2 regions of the Streptomyces sp. NPDC051913 genome follow, and region 2 is predicted to be linked to the other one. Evidence: riboswitches for the same ligand, from Rfam matches in the RefSeq annotation. Region 2 holds a riboswitch; the other holds the start of a gene.
The links. Region 2 has a riboswitch for ZMP and ZTP ahead of ACIHIX_RS03335 (glycine hydroxymethyltransferase). Riboswitches for the same ligand answer to the same signal wherever they lie in the genome.
Positions count from the first base shown of each region.

Region 1: another riboswitch for ZMP and ZTP. It lies ahead of ACIHIX_RS31265 (bifunctional 5,10-methylenetetrahydrofolate dehydrogenase/5,10-methenyltetrahydrofolate cyclohydrolase); the one in region 2 lies ahead of ACIHIX_RS03335 (glycine hydroxymethyltransferase).

Region 1 is NZ_JBIUCI010000012.1:1,228-9,384, forward strand. Features, by position in the region: gene ACIHIX_RS31260 (CU044_5270 family protein) at 1-799, shown strand, start outside; gene ACIHIX_RS31265 (bifunctional 5,10-methylenetetrahydrofolate dehydrogenase/5,10-methenyltetrahydrofolate cyclohydrolase) at 801-1,649, opposite strand; ZMP/ZTP riboswitch at 1,672-1,755, opposite strand; gene ACIHIX_RS31270 (hypothetical protein) at 1,819-2,271, shown strand; gene ACIHIX_RS31275 (nuclear transport factor 2 family protein) at 2,296-2,649, opposite strand; gene ACIHIX_RS31280 (hypothetical protein) at 2,820-3,110, shown strand; gene ACIHIX_RS31285 (aldehyde dehydrogenase family protein) at 3,312-4,772, shown strand; gene ACIHIX_RS31290 (type III PLP-dependent enzyme) at 4,769-5,968, opposite strand; gene ACIHIX_RS31295 (IucA/IucC family protein) at 5,965-7,665, opposite strand; gene ACIHIX_RS31300 (MFS transporter) at 7,665-8,157, opposite strand, start outside.
Region 2 is NZ_JBIUCI010000001.1:716,347-724,503, reverse strand. Features, by position in the region: gene ACIHIX_RS03360 (hypothetical protein) at 1-773, opposite strand, end outside; gene ACIHIX_RS03355 (hypothetical protein) at 901-1,263, shown strand; gene ACIHIX_RS03350 (glutathionylspermidine synthase family protein) at 1,291-2,484, shown strand; gene ACIHIX_RS03345 (methyltransferase domain-containing protein) at 2,529-3,344, shown strand; gene rocD (ornithine--oxo-acid transaminase) at 3,378-4,595, opposite strand; ZMP/ZTP riboswitch at 4,687-4,776, shown strand; gene ACIHIX_RS03335 (glycine hydroxymethyltransferase) at 4,820-6,271, shown strand; gene ACIHIX_RS03330 (hypothetical protein) at 6,387-7,142, opposite strand; gene ACIHIX_RS03325 (hypothetical protein) at 7,250-8,089, opposite strand.

The DNA of each region.
Region 1 (8,157 bases), on a different contig from region 2:
CGAGCGGCAGCTCGACCGGCTGCTGCGGCAACGGACCTCACACCGCCCCCGGCTGTACTGGGGCCTCGCGGCCACGGCAATCGTCGCCGCGCTCGTGTCGGCGCTCCTCTTCACCGGCCAGACCACCGCGCCGGCGGTCGCCGCACCCCGCCCGCTGGTCGTGCTGGCCGACTCCACCCCCGTACCCCTGAAGACCCTGGCCGAGCGGGCGCGGGCGGTCGACGGGCCCGCGCTCCGCAAGGGCACGCACGTGCGGACCTGGAGCCTGGGCATGAGCGAGGACAAGCCGCCGATCACCTACCCGGAGGAGCGCGTCGTGCGCTGGAACGCCGACGACAGTCACACGGAGACCGTCGACGACGGCCACGAGCGCACCGAGCAGACGTACCCGCCCAGTTGGAGCGACGCCCCGCCGCAGTCGCCTCCGCCGGCCGATGTCGCCCGGCTGCGCGCCTATCTTCAGGAGGCCGCGTACAGCAGGACCCCGCTGGACACCGGCGAGCTCCTCGACGCCGTCGACTACGTGCTCGACACCTGGCAGTTCGGCGCCCGCGAGTCGGCGGCGCTCGCCCAACTACTCGCGGAAACCGACGCGTTGAAGCCCGTAGGGCAGGTGACGGACCGGCTGGGGCGGCGGGGGCAGGCGTATGTGTACGAGCATTCCGGGACCCGGGAGATGCTGATCATGGACCCGGCCACGGGTGCCGTACTCGGCCTGGAGACCACCTTCACCGAGGCGGAGCCCGAGTACGGCGTGAAGGCCGGGGACGTCATGGACTACAGCGCCTGGACGCGCTGACTCACGCCCCGAGCTGCCGGGTGGCGGCGTCCACCGTCTGCTCCAGCAGCGTGGCGATCGTCATCGGACCGACGCCGCCCGGCACCGGGGTGATCAGGGAGGCGCGCTCCACGGCCGAGTCGAAGTCGACGTCGCCGATGTTCCCCTCGTTGTACCCGGCGTCGATCACGACCGCGCCGGGCTTGATGTCCTGGCCCTTGATGAGCTTCGGCCGGCCCACGGCGGCGACCACGATGTCCGCCTCCCGGACGGCCGCCGACAGGTCCGTCGTCCGCGAGTGGCAGTACGTCACCGTCGCGTCCCGGGCGAGCAGCAGCATGCCGGCCGGCTTGCCGAGGATCGCGCTGCGGCCGACGACCACCGCCCGCTTGCCGGAGGGGTCGACGTCGTACGCGTCGAGCAGCCGCATGATCCCGCCGGGGGTGCAGGACACGAAGCCCGGCAGCGCGAAGCTCATCGTCGCGAAGGAGGCGAACGTGACGCCGTCGACGTCCTTCTCGGGCGCGATCGCCTCGAACGCGGCCCGCTCGTCGATGTGGGCGCCCATGGGGTGCTGGAGCAGGATGCCGTGCACGGCGGGGTCGGCGGAGAGCGTCCGGAGCGTGTCCACCAGCTCCTCGGTGGTGGTCGCCGCGGGCAGCTCCACGTGCCGGGAGTCGATCCCGGCCTTGCGGCAGCGGTTCTGCTTCATCCGGACGTACGTCACGGAGGCGGGGTCGGCGCCGACCAGTACGGTCGCGAGACACGGCGTCGTGCCGGTGCGTCCGGTGAGATCGGCGGCGCGCGCGGCGGTGTCCTCGACGATGCGCCGGGCGAGCGCGGTGCCGTCCATGAGCCGGGCCTGAGACATGATCCACTCCTGGGCTGGTAGTCGGTTTCGCCCAGGCGCACGGCTTCATGTCGTACGGGCCGCTCCCCGGTGGTGCTCCACCTCAGCGCCAGTCACGGCCCGCCCCCAGCCTAACGCCCGCGCCGACGGGGCTTCGGGGCCGGCCCCGGCGAGGAAGCCGACCGCCCGGGTGTGGAGATGGGCTGCGCCGATCGCCTCGGCCCAGCGGGTGGTGTCCGTGGTCAGGGCCCGCGCTCCCCTCGTCGCCGGTGTCGCGGTCCGGCACGGCGAGCAGGCCGGTGTAAAGGGCGGCCCAGTCGGCGCGCACCTCGTCGGGGACGTCATGGTGCAGCGCGTGCGCGGTGCGGCGAAGCACCGCGAGCGCGCCGGGATCTTCGTCCATGGGAAGGGCGACCGGCGCCCGGTGACGGTCCGGCTCAGCGCGGCCGGGCGCGGCGCCTTCGAAGGGCGTGCCGGGCCGGAGGAAGCGGACGAGGTCGCGTTCGTCGCAGCACTGAGCGCAGCAGAGCAGCGGACGCCAGCCGACCTGCTGCGGAAACCGGTCGTAGCGGTCGAGACCGGACCGGGTACGACCGACCGAGGCCCGCACGCGCCGAGAAGGTCCAGGTCAACCGGGACGTGATCTGGACCTTCGGCAGACTTCTCCCTACTCGTCCCATGCCTGGAGCATGATCTGTTCGGCGATCTTGCCGTCACGCAGCGTGATCATGGACTCGGCGAAGACCCGCATCCCGTCCGAGTACTCGCAGGACTCGGTGTACGCGACCTGGTCGCCCTCGACGATGCACTTCTCCAGCTTGTGCGTCTTGATGTCACGGCTGTAGACGTCCTCCAGGAGCTCGCCGATCTCGCCCCGGCCGTGCAGGATCCTCGGATTGCTGGGCTGGGTGTTGCGGTCCACGATGCGCAGCTCCGCGTCGTCCGCGTAGAGCGACAGAAGGTTCGCCGCCTTGTCGCCCTCGATGCCCTGACGCAGGGTCTCCGTGTTGAAAGCACCCATGATGACCTCCTGTGAGGCCCGCGGCCCGAGGGGGAGGGGTCGCCCGGGTCTCACCTTCGAGGCTCCTCCGCCCCGCCGGTCTCGGCAAGCGCAACGGGGGTACTGCGCCTGACGGGTGAGAGCCGCCCCGCACCCGTGTCCCCGCCCGGTGCGCCGACGTTGCTGACAACATGATCTCCACTCGACGTATCGTCGCCGTCGTCGGCCTCGCCGCCGGTGTCACCGGCCTGGCCGCCCCGATGGCAAGCGCGGCCCCCGCGGACGCCGACGCAGCCCAGCTGAGCCCGATCGCCATGCTCGACTCGCTGGCCTTGAGCGACATCCCCGCGGAGCGCCAGGCCGAGATCCCGCGCCCGTCCGAGCAGCTGGCCGGCCTCAACCGGGTCAACGACCTCAACCAGCTCACTCAGATCACCGACCTGGCCGCCCCCGTCACCGGGCTGCTGCCGGCCATCCAGTAGTCGTCCGATCCGCGTATGGACCCGTACGCGTACGTACACATCAAGGGCCGTCCGGGCAACCGGGCGGCCCTTGACATTGCCCGCGGCCCCACGGAGCATGCGTTGAGTGAGTGAATCTTGGTTCACATAGCGAACAAATTCCCTTGGTGAACAGCTTCACTCGGCGAACACATTCACGTGGCGAACGAAGAGGTCCGCATCATGCCCATCACCCGCGAACTCCTCATCGGCGGCAAGGACGTGCCCGCCGCCTCCGGCCGGACGGCCGAGGACCTCAACCCGTACACCGGGGAGGTGTACGCGACCGTCGCTGCGGCGGGCCCCGAGGACGTGCGGCGGGCCGTGGACGCGGCCGACGCGGCGTTCGAGGAGTGGGCGGCGCTGGCCCCCTTCGCCCGGCGCGCGATCCTGCTCAAGGCCGCCGACCTGCTGGAGGGCAGGGGCGACCAGGTCGCCGAGCTGATGGCGGGCGAGGCGGGCGGCACCCGGCCGTGGGCGTACTTCAACGTGGCGCTCGCCTCCAACATGCTGCGCGAGGCGGCGGCCGCCGTGACCGCCCCGCGCGGTGAGGTGCTCGCCGCCCAGGAACAGGGCGCGCTCGGCCTCGCGGTGCGCGAACCCGTCGGCGTGGTCGCCGCGTTCGCGCCCTGGAACGCGCCGGTGATCCTCGGCGTCCGGGCGGTCGCGGCGCCGCTGGCCGCGGGCAACACGGTCGTCGTCAAGGCGAGCGAGGACGCGCCGCTGGCCTGCGGCCTGTTCGTGGCCGACGTGCTGCGCGAGGCCGGACTGCCGGACGGTGTGCTCAACGTCATCACCAACGACCGGGCGGACGCCGCCGAGATCGCCGAGGTGCTGATAGCCGACGAGCGGGTACGGGCCGTGAACTTCACCGGGTCCACCACTGTGGGCCGCATCATCGGCGAGCACGCGGCACGCCATCTCAAGCCCGCCGTCCTTGAGCTGGGCGGCAAGAACGCGGTGATCGTGCTGGCCGACGCGGACGTGGACTACGCCGTCGACGCCGTCACCTTCAGCGTGTTCATGAACGCCGGGCAGATCTGCATGTCCGGCGATCGCATCCTCGTCCACGAGTCCCTCGCCGAGGAGTTCACCCGCAAGTTCGCCGCCAAGGCCGCCGCGCTCCCGTCCGGCGACCCCGCCGACCCGCACACCGTGGTCGGCCCGCTGGTCGCCGCCTCCGCCGCGCAGCGCGTGGCCCGACTGGTCGAGGACGCGGTCGCCAAGGGCGCGAAGGTCCTCACCGGCGGCGGACAGCCCGACGGCGCGGTCCACCCGGCGACCGTGCTCACCGAGGTGCCGAAGGACGCCGAGATCTATCACGCGGAGGCGTTCGGGCCGGTGTGCGTGGTGGAGACGTTCGCCGACGACGACACCGCCGTGGCCGTCGCCAACGACACCGACAACGGACTGACCTGCGGCATCATCACCGAGAACGCCACCCACGGCCTGGCTGTCGCGCGCCGCATACGCACTGGCATCGTCCACATCAACGACCAGTCGGTGGCCGACGAACCGCAGGCCCCGTTCGGAGGCTTCAAGTCCTCCGGGTACGGCCGCTTCGGTGGCCGCTGGGGCATCGAGGCCTTCTCCAACACCCGCTGGGTGACCATCGCCACCCAGCAGGCGCACTACCCCTTCTAGACGCCGTGTTCCGGCCCGGCGTCCAGGAAGTGGAAGCCGGGCCGCGGGTGCATCAGGAAGTCGTGGTGGGAGATGTTCCACGCGTAGGCTCCCGCCAGCGAGAACAGCACCCGGTCGCCGGCCCGTAGCCCGGCGGCGGGCACCCGGCGGGCGAGCGTGTCCTTCGGCGTGCACAACTGCCCGGCGAGGGTGATGTGTTCCCCCTCGGCGCCGGGCCGCGGCCAGGGGTGCGGCCATCCGTCGACGGGGAGGACCGAGCAGGGCTGGTCGTGTCCCTTCGTCGCCGGGGTCCGCAGATGGTGGGTGCCGCCCCGGACGATCGCGAACTCCTCGCCGTGGCTGCGCTTCACGTCCAGCACCTCGGTGGCGTACCAGCCGCAGTACGCCGTCAGCGCCCGCCCCGGTTCGATCCGCAGCGTCAAGTCCGGGTGCCGCTCGGTGAGTCGGGCGAGTCCGCTGCCGTAGGCGGGCCAGTCGAAGCGGCGCTCGGGTGCGGTGTAGTCGACGTGCATGCCGCCGCCGACGTTGACCTCGGCGAGCGGGGCACCGAGGCCGACGGCCCACCGCACCACGGCCTCCGCCGCCGCGAGAAGCCCGGGTGCCTCCAGGCCGCTCGCCAAGTGGGCGTGGACGCCTCGGAGTTCGAGATGCGGGTAGGTGCCGTCGGCGAGGGCGCGGACGACCTCGGTGGCCTGGTCCGGGTCCATGCCGAACGGGGTCGGCCGGCCGCCCATGGCGAGGGCACCACCCGCCAGTGAGCCGTCGTCGAGCGGCAGGTTGACGCGCGGCAGCACCGCTACGCGGCGCCCGGTCCGTCGCGCCAGCTCGCCCAGCATGCGCAGCTCGTACACGCTCTCGACGTGGAAGCGCTCAACTCCGCCTTCCAGTGCGGCCGTCACCTCGTCCGGGGTCTTGCCGGGACCGCCGAAGGCCAGCGGGCGGCCCGGCACGGCCCGGGCGACATGGGCGAGTTCACCGCCCGAGGAGACCTCGTAGCCGTCGACGTACGGACCGAGTGCGGCGAGGATCTCCGGTTCGGGGTTGGCCTTGGCGGCGTAGTAGAGCTCGACGCGCTCGGGGAGGGCGCTTCTGACGACGGCGGCGTGAGCGCGAAGGGACGCCAAGTCATAGACGTAGGCCGGTAGTTCGTCGGCGGGCAGGGATCGGACGTGGTCATGGACGGTCGGGTTGATCATCGAGTGCTCCCGGTCAGGATGTCCTCGGCGAGCGGGGAGGGCAGGCGGACATAGCCGGCCTCGCGGTCGGCCTTGCGTTCCCAGCGGGTGAGCAGATTGGCCTTCGCGGGCAACGGCACACCGGCGAGGAGGGCGGCGAGCCGCGGCGGGCAGCCGTGGCGGTCGGCGTACCGCCGGAGCGTCGCCCGCACCCGGCCCCACAACGCGGCCTCCGCCGGCGGGTGCAGGTCGGCGAGGGCGGCGAGCAGTTCGGCGACATGGTTGACCAGCAGGCAGTAGACGACCCGGTCCCAGCCGCGTCGCGCGTCGTACGTCATCGGGCCCGCCACCTCGGGCGGCAGCGCGGCCAGGGTGGTGGCATGGTGCTCGGGGAGAAGTTTGGTGCCCTCCAGGTCGCGGAAGAGGACCTGGGCGGGCATGCCGTCGCGGTCCACGCAGACCAGGACGTTCTGCAGATGGGGTTCCAGGACCAGTCCGTGGTCGAAGTAGGCGGCCAGGACCGGCGGGATCAGCAGGTCGAGATAGGCCGCCCACCAGTCGAGGGCCGCTCGGGCGTCCGGGGTGCCGAGGAGGCGGGAGATCTGCGCGTCGCTGGTCGGGTACTCGTCGGCCACCGCGGCCGCCAGCAGGGGCGTGGTGCCCGGCGCGAGCCGTGCGGGCAGGCCCTCACGGACGATGACACCGAAACCCTCGAACAGTGCCCGGTCCGGCGTGCCGTCGGGGCCGGGCAGGGCGAGGGTGCGATAGGCGGGTTCGCGGAGCACCGCACTGCCCGGGAAGCGGTGGGCGAGGTCGGCCAGGGCCGGGGCGAGGGCGCGGGTCAGCGCCACGGCCCCGGAGAGCTCGTAACTGCTGTTCTTGCGCAGGCAGTTGGTGATCCGCACGTTCAGGCTGAACTTGAGAAAGGTCTCCCCGTCGTACAGCGTGCGCACCGACGCCGTGGCCGCGAACGGCCGCCCGCCCGGGCCGAGATCGAGGACGTCACCGCGCGCGAGGGCCGCGCGCAGGGCCGGATGGTCGCGGAGGGTCTCGTACTGCCAGGGGTGGGCGGGCAGCAGCCGGTAGCCGTCCGGGAGGCCGGCGCGCGGCCGGTCCAACGGTGCGACGGCCGACGGCTCGGCGGCCTCCTCGGCGATCAGCTCGTCGCGTACGGCGAGGTGCCGCAGCGGGAAGACGGCCCCGGCCTCGGGGGCGTACGCGGACCAGGCCCGCGGGTCGCCGGTGCGGGCCTTGGGGGTGGGGTGGAAGCGGTGCCCGAACAGCAGGGACTGTTCGGAGACGAGGTAGGCGTCGGCCGTCGTCGAGGCGCCCGGGGCGGCGAGCGCGCTGGTCACGGACTCGTGGCTGGAGGCGACCTGCTCCAGGAACTCCTCGTTGCGCACACCGGTCCGCAGCGACAGTTCGTCCTGTGTGTACGCGGCGAGGCGCTGCCAGTCCACCTCCGCCCAGTCGCCGTCGCGCTGTTCGTGCACCGGCCCGGCGAAGCGGTGCGCGCCGAGCAGCGAGGTGCGGCGCAGGGCGACGCGCAACAGGACCCCGCGGCGCGGGAGCCGCAGCAGGAGCGTGCCGTCGGCGACGACACTCTGGCGTTCCGGCCCGGACACCTCGCGCAGTAGACAGTTGAGGAGGGTGTGGGCCACCACCTCGTCGGCCGAGGGCAGGACGGCGCGCGCGGGTGTGGGGGTGAGCGAGGGCATCAGCGGCTCCAGCGAGGGGTCATGGAGGGGAGGAGGGTCGCCACGGCGGTGACGGCGGCAGCGGCGGCGCCGGTCAGCACGGGCGCGGCGGGACCGAAGCGGGCGCTGCCGGCCGCGGCGACGAGGCCCGCGCCGACCGCGCCGGCCTTGGAGAAGAACTCCAGCGCCCCGAACATGCCGCCGGGCGCCCGCCCTTGGACGCATGCGGCGGCCAGCACCTGAAGACACACCAGGCCGAGGGTGAGACCGGCGCCCAGGACCAGCCGTACGGCGATCAACGCGGCCAGGTCGGTGGCCACGCCGTGCCCGGCGAGGCCGAGGGCGATGAGGACGAAGCCCAGCACGATCCCGGACCGGGGGCGGCTCCGCAGGGCCGAGTGCACGGGCAACGCGGCCACCAGGTAGCACAGGTGGGGAAGGGCGAAGAGCACCCCGGACAGGGTGGGCGACGTGCCCGGGAGCCGGTCGTCGACCAGGGCGATGAGGTAGGGG
Region 2 (8,157 bases):
ACCGCCACCGCGAACCCCAGCACCGCCAGCCACCCCAGCCCCTCCCGCGTACGGTCCCCGAGCCACACCACCCCCACCAGCGCCGGCCCCACCGTCTCGCCGATCACCATCGCCGCGGTCGCCGTCGTCACCGACCCCCGTTGCAGTGCCGAGGTCAGACACAGGAAAGCGGCACCCCCGCCGAGGAGCAGCGCGTACGTCGCCGGATGCGTGAGCAACGAGGACAGGGCGAGGGAGTCGATCAACCGCACCGCCACCTCGACCACCCCGAACCCGACCCCCGCCCCGAGCCCGAGCACCAGCGCCCGCGAGCGCCCCGCCAACCGCCCCCCGGCGAGCCCGAGCAGCAGCACCCCCACGGCCACTCCGAGCATCACCCACTTCAGCGCCGGCGGCCCGTCCAGATCCCCCTCCGTCCCGGACGCGACCCCCAACATGGTGAGCCCGGCACACACCACCCCCACCGCCCCCCACTCCGCCCCGCTCAACCGCACCCGCAGCAACCGCGCCGCGACCACCGCCGTCACCGCGAGACTCGACGCCAACGCCGCCCCGACCGCGTAGATCGGAATCGACCGCAACGCCACGATCTGCAGCACGAACCCCAGCCCGTCCAGCCCGAGCCCGGCCAGGTACCGCCACTGCCGTACCGCCCGCAGCAGCAGCGCCGCCTCCCCGCCGGAACCGTCGGGCGTGCCCGCCGCCCGCGCGGCGACCGCCTGCAACACCGTCGCCGTACCGAAACAGACCGCCGCACCCAGCGCGCACACCATCCCAAAGAGCACAAAGCGACTGTAGGGGAGGCGTGAAGACGGACGGGGTGCCCGCGCGAGCACTCTCACCGATCTCTAGGCTGACCGCCGGACAACAGCTTCGAGGCACCACGGGGAGACGGGGAACATGGCGGAAACTCGGCGACGGCTGCGCTCCAGCACCGTCGTGCTCGGCGGCATGGGAGTCGTCGCGGCGGCACTCACCTCCTGCGGCTCGGACCCCGACCGCCGCTGCGTCGACCGCGACAGCTACACCTACGAGGGCTACAAGGTCGTCGCTGACAAGAACTGCAACTCCGGCAGCTCCGGCTCCTCGTCCTCCTCCGGCAAGGGCGGCAAGAAGAAGACCGGCACCGGCAAGAGCGCCGACGCCGCCTGGTACTACGACGCCGATGTCAGCAACGGCCGCGCCGACTTCGGCACCTTCAGCAAGAGCGAGGCCGTGGACCGCGGCGGCTTCGGCTGCTCCGGCGGCAGCGGCGGCGGCTGAGCACGGACCCCGCCCCGGAGAGACGCCATGGAACGCCGCACCATCGAACCCCGCCCCGGCTGGCAGCAGACCGTCGAGGAACAGGGCCTGATCTACCCGCTCACCCGCTACCCCGACGACTCCCTGCGCCCCTACTGGGACGAGAGCGCCTACTACGCCTTCTCCCTCGCGGAGGTCGAGGCCCTGGAGGACGTCGTCGAGGAACTCCACCGCATGTGTCTGGCGGCGGCGGACCACATCGTCACCGCGGACCGCTTCGCCGACCTCGGCATCACCGACCCGCGCGTCGCGGACGCGGTCGCCGAGGCCTGGCGCCGCCGCGCCGAACTCCCCTCTCTCTACGGCCGGTTCGACCTTCGCTACGACGGCACCGGCCCGGCCAAGCTGCTGGAGTACAACGCCGACACCCCCACCTCCCTCGTCGAGGCCGCCTCCCCGCAGTGGTTCTGGATGGAGGAGCGCTTCCCCGGCGCCGACCAGTGGAACTCCCTCCACGAACGCCTCGTCGCCGCCTGGAAGAAGCAGGCCGCGCTGCTCCCGCCGGGCAGCCCCCTCTACTTCGCGTACTCCTCCGCCGACGAACTCGGCGAGGACCTCATGACCGTCGCCTACCTCCAGGAGACCGCCGACCAGGCCGGCCTCGACACGGCCTGGATCTCCGTGGAGGAGATCGGCTGGGACTGGCTCTCCGGCCGCTTCGTCGACCAGCGACTCCGCTTCATCCGCAGCTGCTTCAAGCTCTACCCGTGGGAGTGGCTGACCACCGACCGCTTCGCCGACCACGTCCTCGCCACCCTCGACAACGGCGGCGGCACCGGCACCACCCTGTGGATCGAACCCGCCTGGAAGATGCTCCTCAGCAACAAGGCACTTCTGGCCATTCTCTGGGAGCTCTACCCCGGCCACCCGAACCTCCTCCCGGCCTATCTCGACGGACCCAGGGAGCTGGCGACGACGGCGGGCTACGTCGCCAAACCACTGCTCGGCCGCGAGGGCGCGGGCGTCACCGTCCACGCACCGGACAGCGCCGGTAACCTCCCTGCCCTGCGCGAAGAACCCTGCTGCTACCAGGAGTTGGCGCCCCTGCCCGATTTCGACGGCAATCGCGTCGTCCTGGGCGCCTGGGTCGTCGAGGACGAGTCGGCCGGCCTCGGCATCCGTGAGTCGGCCGGACTGGTGACCGACGAATACGCGCGCTTTCTGCCCCATGTGATCCTCTGACGCGACAGAATGATCGGCCCACAACCAACGAAGAGGGGCGATCGGTGGGCGACACGGCCACGATGGAGAGCGGATACGTCTTCGACCCGTCCTGGGAGCGGGAGCACGGGCGGTTACTGGCCCTGGAGGAGATCTACGACGACCAGAGCCGCCACCGCCTGACCGAGCTGGGAGTCGAAGAGGGCTGGCACTGTCTGGAGGTGGGCTGCGGCGCCGCCAGCATCGCGCGCTGGCTGGCCAAGCAGGTCGGCGCCGCCGGGCGCGTGCTCGCCACCGACCTGGACACCCGCTTCGCCCACGACCGCGGTCTGTCCAACCTGGAGATCCGCACCCACGACCTCCTCACGGACGAACTCCCCGCCGGCGCCTTCGACCTCGTCCACGCACGGGCCGTGGTGGAGCACCTGCCCGACCGCGACGAGGCACTGCGCCGCCTGGCCGCGGCGACCCGCCCCGGCGGCTGGGTGGTCGTCGAGGACTTCGACATCGACGGCCCGATGTACCCGGCCGCTGCCCGCTACTACCCGCCCGAGCACCTGGAGTTGGCCGAACGCCTCGGCCGCGCACTCCGCGCCGCCTTCGGCGCCGCCGGGGTCGACCCCGGAACGGGCCGCCGACTGCCCCAGGCCCTGACGGACGCCGGACTGACCGAGATCGGCGCACAGGTCCACGCCCCGGTCCTCACCGGCGGAGCCGCCGCCTTCTTCCCCCTCACCCTGCGCTCACTGCGCCCCCGGCTGCTGGCCACGGGCGAGGTCAGCGACGCGGACATCGAGGAGGTCATCACCCTGACAAAGAGTCAAGGCACCACCTACATCCCCAACTTCATGGTCATCGCCTGGGGTCGCAAGCCCTTCTGACCCGAGGCCGAAACCTCCACCCGGATCCGCTCCTCACGGGCCGGGGCGAGCCCCCAGCACCGCCCGCACCTGGTCCAGTCCCCAGTCCAGGTCCTCCTCGCTGATCACCAGGGGTGGAGCGATGCGGATCGTCGCGCCGTGGGTGTCCTTCACCAGCACGCCGCGGTCCATCAGCTTCTCGGACACCTCCCGGCCGGTGCCATGGGCGGGGGCGATGTCGACGCCAGCCCAGAGGCCGCGGCCGCGTACCGCGGTGACATGGCCGGTGCCGGACAGGGTGTTCAGTTCGCGGTGCAGATGGGCGCCCAGCTCCGTGGCCCGCGCCTGGTACTCGCCGGTGCGCAGCATGGCGATCACCTCCAGCGCGACCGCGCAGGCCAGGGGGTTTCCGCCGAACGTCGAGCCGTGGTCACCGGGCCGGAAGACGCCGAGGACCTCCGCGCTCGACACCACCGCCGACACCGGTACGACCCCGCCGCCCAGCGCCTTGCCGAGGACGTACATGTCGGGCACCACGTTCTCGTGCTCACAGGCGAACGTCCGACCCGTGCGGCCCAGCCCCGACTGGATCTCGTCCGCGATGAACAGCACGTTCCTCTCGCGCGTCAGCTCCCGGACCGCCGGGAGATAGCCGGCCGGCGGGACCAGGACGCCCGCCTCACCCTGGATCGGCTCCAGCAGCACGGCCACCGTGTTCTCCGTGACCGCCGCACGCATCGCCGTCGCGTCCCCGTACGGCACGATCTCGAACCCCGGTGTGTACGGGCCGAAGTCCGCCCGCGCCTCAGGGTCGGTCGAGAAGCTGATCAGCGTGGTCGTACGGCCGTGGAAGTTGTTGCCCGCCACCACGATCTTCGCCATCTCCGCGGGCACGCCCTTGACCCGGTACCCCCACTTCCGCGCGGTCTTCACCGCCGTCTCCACCGCCTCCGCGCCGGTGTTCATCGGCAGCACCGTCTCCATCCCGCACAGCTCGGCGAGCTCCGCGCAGAACGCGGCGAACCGGTCGTGATGAAACGCCCGGCTCGTCAGCGTCACCCGCTCCAGCTGAGCCTTCGCCGCCTCCACGAGACGCCGGTTGCGGTGACCGAAGTTGAGCGCCGAATAGCCGGCCAGCAGATCCAGATACCGCCGCCCTTCCACGTCCGTCATCCACGCCCCGTCCGCCGTGGCCACCACCACGGGCAGCGGACGGTAGTTGTGCGCACTGTGGGCCTCGGCCGCGCCGATGAGCCTCTCCGTCGCGTTCACGAGCACTCCCAGGGGTGAGGTGGCCCCCTTCCTATCGTCGCTCGCATGGTGGACGCGGGACCTCCGTCGTCCGGCGCGCCCGGTAGGCTGACCGGCAGGCCGTGACTGGCGCGCTGGGATGGGACGGACCATCGGGGAGCGGCCTGGGAATGACCGAGTGCCGTGCGCCTGGGCCGAACCGTGAATCGTGACCGCAACCCGCCACGCCATCCGGAGGCCGACGAATGTCAGAGCAGCAGCCCCTCTCCAGCGAGTCCACCGCCTTTCGCGCCGCCCTCGACGTGATCCGTGCCGTCGAGCCGCGCGTCGCCGACGCCATCGGCCAGGAGGTCCACGACCAGCGCGAGATGCTCAAGCTGATCGCCTCCGAGAACTACGCCTCCCCGGCCACGCTGCTCGCCATGGGCAACTGGTTCAGCGACAAGTACGCCGAGGGCACCATCGGCCGCCGCTTCTACGCCGGCTGTCGCAACGTGGACACCGTCGAGTCCCTGGCCGCCGAGCACGCCAAGGAGCTCTTCGGCGCCCGCCACGCCTACGTCCAGCCGCACTCCGGCATCGACGCCAACCTCGTCGCCTTCTGGTCCGTCCTCGCCGACCGCGTCGAGGTCCCCTTCCTGGAGAAGACCGGCGCCCGCCAGGTCAACGACCTCACCGACGCCGACTGGGCAGAGCTCCGCCAGGCCTTCGGCAACCAGCGCATGCTCGGCATGTCCCTGGACGCCGGAGGCCACCTCACCCACGGCTTCCGCCCCAACATCTCCGGCAAGATGTTCGACCAGCGCTCCTACGGCACCGACCCGGCGACCGGCCTGATCGACTACGAGGCGCTGCGCGTCTCCGCCCGTGAGTTCAAGCCGCTCATCATCGTCGCCGGTTACTCCGCCTACCCGCGCCTGGTGAACTTCCGCATCATGCGCGAGATCGCCGACGAGGTCGGGGCGACCCTGATGGTGGACATGGCCCACTTCGCCGGCCTGGTCGCGGGCAAGGTGCTGACCGGCGACTTCGACCCGGTCCCGCACGCGCAGATCGTCACCACCACCACCCACAAGTCGCTGCGCGGCCCGCGTGGCGGCATGGTCCTGTGCGACGACTCCCTCAAGGACCAGGTCGACCGCGGCTGCCCGATGGTCCTCGGCGGCCCGCTGCCGCACGTCATGGCGGCGAAGGCGGTGGCCCTCGCGGAGGCACGGCAGCCCGCCTTCCAGGACTACGCCCAGCGCATCGTCGACAACTCCCGGGCCCTGGCGGAAGGCCTGATGCGCCGCGGCGCGACCCTGGTCACCGGCGGCACCGACAACCACCTCAACCTGATCGACGTCGCCACCTCCTACGGCCTCACCGGCCGCCAGGCCGAGGCCGCGCTCCTCGACTCCGGCATCGTCACCAACCGCAACGCCATCCCCGCCGACCCCAACGGCGCCTGGTACACCTCCGGCATCCGCATCGGCACCCCCGCCCTGACCACCCGCGGCCTGGGCACCGCCGAGATGGACGAGGTCGCCGGTCTCATCGACCGCGTCCTGACCACCACCGAGGCGGGCACCACCAAGTCGGGCGCGCCCTCCAAGGCCGCGCACGTCCTGGACGCCAAGGTCGCCGACGAGATCTCACACCGCGCGACCGACCTCGTGGCGGGCTTCCCGCTGTACCCGGAGATCGACCTGGGCTGACAAACGCCCTGTTGAGTTGTCAAGGAACGGCGACTCACGAAGATCGTCGATGGATCAGACATCGACCAGAGATCAGAGATCAGGGATCAGGGATCAGGGATCAGAGGTTCCGAGATCACAGATCGATGAGCTCCTGGCGTGGTTCCTCCCGCGGCGGTCCGGCCTTCTGCCGGGCCGCCGCGCGGCGTATCAGCAGCGTTCCGCCCACCCCGGCCGCGATCCCCGGTAGCGCCCACCACCAGTCCGTGGTGCCGTCGCCCGGTCCGGACGATCGGGCGGAGGCCGCGGCGAGCGTCGGATCGGGGCTCGGGGGCGCTCCCACGTCCGTGCCGTCCGCGCCCTCCAGGCCCTCCGCCGTGTCCCAGGGCGGCGGATACTCCACCGCGGAGTCGCCGTCAGTGGCCTTGCCCATCACGCCCAGGTCCTTGAGCAGGTCGCGGAGCACGGCGGGCTGCCGGGCGCGGTGCCAGGTGCCGTTCGCCGACGCGTCCAGGTTCGCCGCCGTGTGGATCCAGACCGCCTCGGAGCCCTTCGCCGGGTAGACCCGGTCGACCCGCCAGGGCGACACGTCGTGCACCATCCAGGTGACGTTGAGCTGCGGGCCGACGATCAGGTCGGCCTCGGGCGGCTTGTCCGCCGTACCCGTGCCCGGCGCGCCGAGCAGGCGCTCCAACACGCCGTACTCCCGGTCGGAGTAGTACAGCGACGCCGTCTCCGCGCTCTCCGGGGAGACGATCAACACGCTGGTCGGCCCGCCGGCCACCGCGGAACCCGCGCTCCCGAGCGTGAGTCCGAGCGCCGCCGCCGACACCCCTGCGACCGCCGTCAGCCGACGACAGCCACCCCTCCAGCCGCTTGCCTGCGTATGCATCACGAGCCCCCAACTTGCCGATGCCGTACGGCCCGCCCCGGTCCCCGCGAGCCGTGTGTCACTTCTGGTACACCGCTCGGCCCGCCGGGGTTCCCACCCCGCCCGCACTATTGCGAAGAAGTCCCCGAACGCTCCGCGACCGACTTCGCGATCTCCACCGCCCGCCCCTTCGACGCCACTCCCTCCAGCCGCAGCGTCACCTCCGCGAGACCGACCGCACGGCTCCACAGCAAGGTCGGTCCGGCGGTCCGCTCCTCCCGGCCGAAGCGCTCCCCGTCCGCGCCCACCAGCCAGAAACTCAGCAGGTGGGGACGGGGAAACCACAGCGCCGTGCCGCCCGCGCCGCCGTTGTCGAAGCCGCCCAACGAGATCCACTCCGGCTGCTCGCGCACGGTCTTCGTGAACGCCAGGTCCAGCCCCGCGGCGAACTCGTCCAGCCGGATGGTCTCCCCGTCCACGCGCCAGCACAGCGTCACGACGAACCGCCCGCGCGGCCCGCCGGACACCGACATCGCCTCCGGCGCACCGAGCGCCTCCGGCACCAGAGGCTCGAACCCGGCCCGCCGCTCCGCCTGCGCCGCCGACACCGACCTGCCGCAGCCGGGCACCTCGGCACCCGGCGAGGGCGCCGCCGACGGGTCGTACCGCACCCCGACCCCACCGAAGTCGAACCAGTCGTAGACCGCGGCCCGCACCGGTGGAGTGAGCGCGAGCACGGTCAGCAGACCGCACAGCGCAGCGGTCAGGGACCGCCAGCGCACGCGGGTCCAGCGCCGGACCGCCCGCAGCCGCTCCCGGGCGCCCCGGGGCTCGGCCACCGGCACCGGCACCCGCTCGGCCAGTATCTGTCCCAGCACCCGCTCGACCATCGTCTCGGAACCGAGAGCGCCGTCGGTGCCCCCGTCGGCGTCCAGCGACCGCCCCAGCGCGCGCAGCTCCTCCGGCAGCCGCGACGCGTCGACCGGAGGCCCGCCGTCCCGACCGCGCCGCCCCGATCCGGGACGCCGCTCGCCGC